One region of the Variovorax sp. GW821-FHT09B01 genome, then DNA from elsewhere that is predicted to be linked to it. Evidence: riboswitches for the same ligand, from Rfam matches in the RefSeq annotation. Region 1 holds a riboswitch; the other holds the start of a gene.
What was found. Region 1 has a riboswitch for glycine ahead of AC07RV_RS23440 (D-amino acid dehydrogenase). Riboswitches for the same ligand answer to the same signal wherever they lie in the genome.
Positions count from the first base shown of each region.

Region 2: it holds a riboswitch for glycine, as region 1 does, so the genes downstream of both, gcvT (glycine cleavage system aminomethyltransferase GcvT) here and AC07RV_RS23440 (D-amino acid dehydrogenase) in region 1, are expected to answer to the same signal.

Region 1 is NZ_JBWKPQ010000008.1:292,534-296,503, reverse strand. Features, by position in the region: gene AC07RV_RS23445 (FIST signal transduction protein) at 1-708, shown strand, start outside; gene AC07RV_RS23440 (D-amino acid dehydrogenase) at 731-2,038, opposite strand; glycine riboswitch at 2,127-2,244, opposite strand; gene rfbB (dTDP-glucose 4,6-dehydratase) at 2,496-3,566, shown strand; gene rfbD (dTDP-4-dehydrorhamnose reductase) at 3,563-3,970, shown strand, end outside.
Region 2 is NZ_JBWKPQ010000007.1:171,989-175,958, reverse strand. Features, by position in the region: gene gcvP (aminomethyl-transferring glycine dehydrogenase) at 1-579, opposite strand, end outside; gene gcvH (glycine cleavage system protein GcvH) at 655-1,026, opposite strand; gene gcvT (glycine cleavage system aminomethyltransferase GcvT) at 1,110-2,309, opposite strand; glycine riboswitch at 2,325-2,431, opposite strand; glycine riboswitch at 2,452-2,535, opposite strand; gene AC07RV_RS21470 (alpha/beta hydrolase) at 2,558-3,517, opposite strand; gene AC07RV_RS21465 (amidohydrolase family protein) at 3,514-3,970, opposite strand, start outside.

The DNA of each region.
Region 1 (3,970 bases):
GTGTTCGGCGAGGGCGTGCGGCTGGTGTCGCGCGTCACGCAGGGCTGCCAGCCGCTGCGCTCGGGCAGCGCGCGCGAGCGCGAGATCACCGAGGCCGACGGCAACCTGGTGCTGCAGCTCGACGGCGAGCCCGCGCTCGACGTGCTGCTGGCCGACCTGCAGGTCTCGCTCGAGCGGCCGCAGGAAGCCATCGAGGCCGTGCGCGCCACCCTGGTGGGCCTGGTCGATGCCGGCAGCGACGGCATCCGCCGCACCGGCGACCTCGGCGCCGACGTGCTGGTGCGCCACATCATCGGCCTCGACCCCACGCGCCGCGGCATCGCGATCGCCGACGTGGCCGAGGCCGGCATGCGCCTGAGCTTCTGCCGCCGCAACGCCCAGGCCGCGCGCGCCGACCTGATGCGCATCTGCGCCGAGATCCGCGAGGAACTCGAGCCCGAGGAACAGACCCTGGCCACCGCGCGCGCCGTCGCCGCCGGCGAGGCCGAGGCGGCGCCGCATCCCGCGCGCCGCATCGCCGGCGCCGTCTACGTGAGCTGCTCGGGCCGCGGCGGCCCGCACTTCGGCGCGCCCGGCGCCGAGCTGCAGATCGTGCGCCATGCGCTGGGCGACGTGCCGCTGGTCGGCTTCTTCGCCGCGGGCGAGATCGCGCGGCACCACGTGTATGGCTACACGGGGGTGCTGACGGTGTTCACGGCGGACGACTGAGCGTCCGCCTTGCTTCGGAGGCTCAGCCCAGCGCGGGCTGGGCGATGCCCGCCATGCCCTTGGGCATCCCCGCGAACGCGAAATCCACCTCCGGCACCAGACCGCTCACGATGCGCGCGATCGACTTGCCCGAGCCGCAGGCATGGGTCCAGCCGAGCGTGCCGTGGCCGGTGTTGAGGTAGAGGTTCGCGAGTTTCGTGCGGCCGATCAGTGGCACGTTGCTCGGCGTGGCCGGGCGCAGGCCGGTCCAGAACTGGGCTTGCGCGGTGTCGCCGGCGCCGGGGAACAGCTGCTCGACGCGGCGCACGATGGCTTCGCAGCGCACGCGGTTGAGGTCGCGGTCGTAGCCGTTGAGCTCGGCCGTGCCGGCGATGCGCATGCGGTCGCCCGACTCCGAGGTGTAGCGCGAGAACACCAGCTTGTATTCGTCGTCGGTCAGCGAGACCTGGTAGGCCTTGCTCGCGTCCTTGACCGGCAGCGTGACCGAATAGCCCTTGGCCGGATAGATCGGCAGCCGGATGCCCAACGGTGCCGCCAGCAGCGGGCTCAGCGAACCCATGGCCATCACGAAGGCATCGCCGCGGATGCGCTGGAAGCGGCCCTCGGCGTCGGTGACCTCGACGTGGTCGATCGCACCGCCCACCTCGCGCAGTGCGGTGATGGTGTGGCTCATCAGGAACTTCACACCGGCCTCGGCCGCGAGTCGCGCGAGTTCGCGCGCGAAGCGGTTGGCGTCGCCCGACTCGTCCTCGGCCGTGTAGGTGGCGCCGGCCAGCTGCGGCCGGATGTGGGCCAGCGCGGGCTCGAGCTTCACGGCCTCGTCGGCCGAGATCACCTGGCGCTCGCAGCCCAGCGCGCGCATCTGCTCGGCGGGCGCGAGGGCGCCGTCGAACTCCTTTTGCGTCGTGTAGAAGTGCATGATGCCCTGCGTGCGCTCGTCGTAGCGGATGCCGGTGTCGCCGCGCAGCTGCTGCAGCGTGTCGCGGCTGTAGGTGCCCAGGCGCACGATCTGCTCGATGTTGTGGCGCGTGCGCGCGGGCGTGCACTCGCGCAGGAACTGCAGGCCCCAGAGCCACTGGCGCATGTCGGCGCGGATGCGGAACAGCAGCGGGGCGTCTTCCTTGCCCAGCCACTGCAGCACCTTGAGCGGCGCGCTGGGATTGGCCCAGGGCTCGGCATGGCTCACCGAGATCTGGCCGCCGTTGGCGAAGCTGGTTTCGGCGGCCGGGGTGGCCTGCCGGTCGATCACGGTCACGTCGTGGCCGAGTTGCTGGAGGTAGTAGGCCGAGGTCACGCCGAGCAGGCCGGCGCCCAATACGATCACGCGCATTTCAAGTACCTTTCGAGGTCGAAGCGCTTGAACGGCGTGAAGGTCGTGCTACTGAATAGATAGCGCGCAACCGGACGGCCGTCCAATTGCCGCTCCCCCTGTCCTCGGTACCTGAGAGTTTCATCCGCTGCACCTCGCAGCGGACTTGCTCCTTCGGCGCAGCACGGCCGCGATGGGCGATGTGCTGGCTCTCCAGACGGCGTTTCAGTGGTTGCAGTACAGGCCCCGCGCGAAGCGTGGAGCCGACCTGAGCGTTTATGGGAGTTTGCGCCTTCGGTGGGGCTGCCTGCGCGATGCATGCGGCCCGCTCTCCTGCAATGGGTGGCGATTGTAGGCGGGCCGCGGGCACCGGCCAACCCCGGGATTCGGCCTTGCAGGCAGATGGGATAATCCGCAGTTGCCGCGCCAGCGCGGCTTTTGACCAAGCGGCACTCCAATTCACAGCACAGAGGACTCCATGATCCTGGTTACCGGCGGCGCCGGCTTCATCGGCGCCAATTTCGTCCTCGACTGGATCGCCCAAGGCGACGAACCGGTCGTGAACCTCGACAAGCTCACCTACGCCGGCAATCTCGAGACCCTGGCTTCGCTCAAGGGCGATCCGCGCCACATCTTCGTTCAGGGCGACATCGGCGACAGCGCGCTGCTCGACCGCCTGCTGGCCGAGCACAAGCCGCGCGCGGTGGTCAATTTCGCGGCCGAGTCGCACGTGGACCGCTCGATCCACGGCCCCGAGGATTTCGTGCAGACCAACGTGCTCGGTACCTTCCGCCTGCTCGAATCGGTGCGCGGCCACTGGAATGCCTTGCCGGCCGACCAGAAGGCGGCCTTCCGCTTCCTGCACGTGTCGACCGACGAGGTCTACGGCTCGCTCTCGAAGACCGACCCGGCCTTCACCGAGGAGAACAAGTACGAGCCCAACAGCCCGTACTCGGCCAGCAAGGCCGCCAGCGACCACCTCGTGCGCGCCTGGCACCACACCTACGGCCTGCCGGTGCTCACCACCAACTGCTCGAACAACTACGGCCCCTTCCATTTCCCCGAGAAGCTGATCCCGCTGATGATCGTCAATGCGCTGGCCGGCAAGCCGCTGCCCGTGTATGGCGACGGCATGCAGGTGCGCGACTGGCTCTACGTCAGGGACCACTGCAGCGCCATCCGCCGCGTGCTCGAAGCGGGCCGGCTCGGCGAGACCTACAACGTGGGCGGCTGGAACGAGAAGCCGAACATCGAGATCGTGAAGACCGTGTGCGCGCTGCTCGACGAGTTGCGTCCGCGTGCCGACGGCAAGGGCTATGCCGAGCAGATCAGCTACGTCACCGACCGCCCCGGCCATGACCGCCGCTATGCCATCGACGCGCGCAAGCTAGAGCGCGAGCTCGGCTGGAAGCCGGCCGAGACCTTCGACACCGGCATCCGCAAGACGGTCGAGTGGTACCTCGCCAATGGCGACTGGGTGCGCAACGTGCAAAGCGGCGCCTACCGCGCCTGGGTCGAGAAGCAGTACGACGCGAAGGCTTCCGCATGAAGCTGCTGCTGCTGGGCAAGGGCGGACAGGTCGGCTGGGAACTGCAGCGCAGCCTCGCGCCGCTGGGCGAGCTGGTCGCGCTCGATTTCGACAGCACCGACTTCCACGCCGACTTCAGCCGGCCCGAACAACTGGCCGACACCGTGCGGCAGGTGCGCCCCGACGTGATCGTCAATGCCGCCGCCCACACCGCCGTCGACAAGGCCGAGAGCGAGCCCGAGTTCGCGCGCAAGCTCAATGCCACCTCGCCCGGCGTGGTGGCGCAGGCCGCGCAGGAGATCGGCGCGCTGATGGTCCACTACTCGACCGACTACGTCTTCGACGGCAGCGGCAGCAAGCCCTGGAAGGAAGACGATGCGACCGGACCGCTGAGCGTCTACGGCCGCACCAAGCTCGAGGGCGAG
Region 2 (3,970 bases), on a different contig from region 1:
GGTCTTCACCACCTCGATGGTCTGCGGATGGCAGTCGCCCGAGACCAGGAACACGTTGCTTTTGCTCTTCACGCTGCGCTTGGCCAGCGTCATCGCCTCGGCGGCCGCGGTGGCCTCGTCGAGCATCGAGGCATTGGCGATCGCCATGCCCGTGAGGTCGCAGACCATGGTCTGGAAGTTGACCAGCGCCTCCATGCGACCCTGCGAGATCTCGGCCTGGTAGGGCGTGTAGGCCGTGTACCAGGCCGGGTTCTCGAGGATGTTGCGCAGGATCACGCCCGGCGTGTGGGTGCCGTAGTAGCCCTGGCCGATGAAGTTGCGGAACACCTTGTTCTTCGCCGCGATCGCCTTGAGCTCGGCCAGCGCGTCGGCCTCGGTGGCCGGTGCCGGCAGCCGCATCGGCTTGCTGCGCCGGATCGCCGCGGGCACGATGCCGTCGATGAGTTCGGCGCGCGTGGCCGACCCGATCACGGGCAGCATGCGCGCCTCGTCGTCGGCATCGATGCCGATGTGGCGGGCGATGAATTCCTCGGCGTTCTCGAGTTCTTGCAGGGTGGGCAGGGCGGCGGGGGTGGGCATGGCGGGCGGGGGAAGAGAAGGGGGAGCGGACTTCCGGACGCGAGCCTTCGCGTCCGGCCATCCGGTTTCAGGAGCTCAGGATTCCTCGGCGAACTTGCCGTAGGCGGTTTCGTCCATCAGCGCGTCGAGCTGCGCCGGTTCGGACAGCTTGACCTTGAAGAACCAGCCTTCGGCCAGCGGCGCGCTGTTGGCGAGCGAGGGATCGGCGCGCAGGGCTTCGTTGACTTCGGTGATCTCGCCCGAGACGGGCATGAACACGTCGGCCGCGGCCTTCACCGATTCGACGACGCCGGCGACATCGCCCTGGGCGAAGCTCTTGCCGACCTCGGGCAGGTCGACGAAGACCACGTCGCCCAGCGCGTCCTGCGCATGGACGGTGATGCCGACCGTGGCGTTGCCGCCCTCGGCCTGCACCCATTCGTGGTCCTTGGTGTACTTGATGGTCATGTTGAAAAACTCCTCGTGGATAAAAAGTGGCCGATGCCGGGGCGTAGGTTAGCCGCGACGGCGGTCCGCCGGATGTCCGGTCGTCAGCCGCGGTAGTAGCGCGTCGGCACGAAGGGCAGGGTCGACACCTCCATCGGCACCGGCTTGCCGCGCACGATGGCCTGCACCCGGGTACCGGGCTCGGCGAAGGCGGTGGCCACGTAGCCCATGGCGACCGGCCGGTCGGCCGTCGGGCCCAGCAGGCCGCTGGTGACCTGGCCGATGTCCTGGCCCTCGAAGGACTGCAGCGGCGTGCCGTCGCGCACCGGGATGCGCTCGAGCGCGACCAGGCCGACGCGGCGGCGCTTCAGGGTGTCGTGGTCGAGGTGGCCAGCGGCGCCGGTGGCGGCCACGAGCTGGGCCAGGATCTTCTCGGCGCCGGGGAAGCCGCCCGCGCGCGCGCCGCCCGTGCGGCGCACCTTCTGGATCGCCCAGTTGAGCGAGGCCTCGACCGGCGTGGTGCCGGTGTCGATGTCGCTGCCGTAGAGGCACAGGCCGGCCTCGAGCCGCAGCGAGTTGCGCGCGCCCAGGCCGATGGGCTTGACCTCGGGCTGGGCCAGCAGCAGCCGCGCCAGCGCATCGGCGTCCTTCGCGGCGACCGAGATCTCGAAGCCGTCCTCGCCGGTGTAGCCGCTGCGCGTGACGAAGGCGGCCATGCCGCCGATCTGCACGGCGCCGCCGGTCATGAACACGAAGCGCTCGATGCCGGGCGACAGCCGCGCCAGCGTGGCCGCGGCCTGCGGGCCCTGCAGCGCGAGCAACGCCTGCTCGGGCAGCGGCTGCACCTGGCAGCGCTGGCCGATCTTCTGCTGGATGTGGGCGATGTCGGCCACCTTGCAGGCGCCGTTGACGATCACGAACAGCGAGCCGTTGCCTTCGTTGAAGAACATCAGGTCGTCGAGGATGCCGCCCTTGTCGTCGAGCAGCAGGCCGTAGCGCTGCTTGCCCGCGGGCAGGTCGATCACGTCGACCGGCATCAGGGTCTCGAAGGCGGCCGCGGCGTCGGGGCCGGACAGGCGCAGCTGGCCCATGTGGGAGATGTCGAACAGGCCCGCGGCCTCGCGCGTGTGCCTGTGCTCGGCCATCAGGCCGGCGGGGTACTGGACCGGCATCGAATAGCCGGCGAAGGGCACCATGCGGGCGCCGAGTTCCAGGTGCAGCGCGTGCAGCGGGGTCTTGAGCAGTTCGGATTCGGGGGCGGAAGCAGCCACGGGGCACTCCTGGGGGCAGCAATCGAATGCCATGGCTCGCGCCATGGGGCCACCCCTGCTGTCCGCTTTACCTGAGAGATTCGCCCCACGATCGGGGTTTGCTCCTTCGGTGGACCGGGCGCCTGCGGCACCGGCCTCTCTCCAGCAAGGAAACGCCGTCCCGCGAAGGCCGGCGCTGTGTCAGTCCTTTTGCCTGAGCGTTCGGGGGTTCCCTGCGCCTTCGGCGGCCCCGTGCGGGGCTCTCTCCTGACCCGGGCGAGTGTAGTGGATTGCGGGCCGCTTCAGCCGTGGCGGCGCAGCCGGTCCGACAGCGCCTGGCAGATGGCGTCATGGGCCCGGCCGGCGGCGGCCGAGTGCGCGAAGAAGCCGAAGAACGGGTGGAACATGTCGTCGAAGCGCAGCAGCCGGGTCGGCACGCCGGCCGCCTCGAGCCGGTGCGCGTAGGCCAGGCCCTCCTCGCGCAGCGGGTCATGGCCGGCGACGGCGATCAGGGTCGGCGGCAGGCCCGCGACGTTCGCCGCGCGCAGCGGAGACGGTGGCACCTCGGCGGCGCGGTGGGCCGAGGCTCCCATGCAGAGCCGGGCGATCTCGCGCAGGTCAGCGGGTGCGAGCATCGGGTAGTCGATGCCGCGGGCCTCGATCGCGGCCACGTCGCGCGCCATGTCCAGGCCCGGCACCACCAGCAGCTGGGCCGCCAGCGGCCGCGCATGGCCGCGCAGCGCCAGCGCGGCGCAGGCCGCGAGGTTGGCGCCCGCGCTCTCGCCGGCCAGGGCGACCCGGGACGGATCGCCGCCGAGCATTTCCGCATGGCCCAGCGCCCAGCGGGTCGCGGCCAGTGCATCGTCGTGCGCGGCCGGGAACGGGTGCTCGGGCGCCAGCCTGTAGTCCACCGAGACCACCACGGCTTCGACGTCGCGGCAGAGCTTGCGCGCGATGTCGTCCATCAGTTCGACGCTGCCGAGCACGAAGCCGCCGCCGTGCAGGAACACCACGGTCGGCAACGCCGCTTCGGTCGAGACGGGCCGATAGATCCGAACCGGCACGCGCAGGCCCTGGTGCTCGGCGACGCGGTCCTCGGTGGAAGCCACGACCGGCAGCGTCGTGCGCTCGCGCGCCGCCATGACCGCGCGGCGCATGCGTTCGCGCGCCTCGGCGGGCGTGCCCGAGAATGGTGGTGGGGCCCCATGGGCGCGCATGGCCGCGACGATCGTCGCGAGCTGGGGATCGAGCGCGGCGCTCATGCCAGCCCCAGCACATAGGCCTGCGAATCCGCCGCGCGCTGCCGCAGCCGATCGAGGTCCACATCGAGCAGGCGACCGTCGCGCTTCACCGGCCGCCCCGCGACGAACACGCTGTCGACATTGCCCGGATGGGCGCCCAGCACCACCGCGCCCACTGCGTCGGAGACCGGCGCCAGGTTCAGGTCGTCGGCGCGGATCAGCACCACGTCGGCCTGCTTGCCCGGCGTGAGCGAGCCCACCTTGTGTGCCAGGCCGTTCGCCTGCGCGCCGGCCAGGGTGGCGAAACCGAGCACGTCGCGCAGGCCCAGCGTCGCCGGGGCGTTCTTCGTCTTCGAATGGCCGCCGCCCATCCACGAGCGGTAATAGGCCAGGGCATGGCGCATCTGCGTGAACATGTCGCCCGCGCACTTGGTCTCGGTGTCGCCGCTGAGGCTGGGCCGGATGCCCACGGCC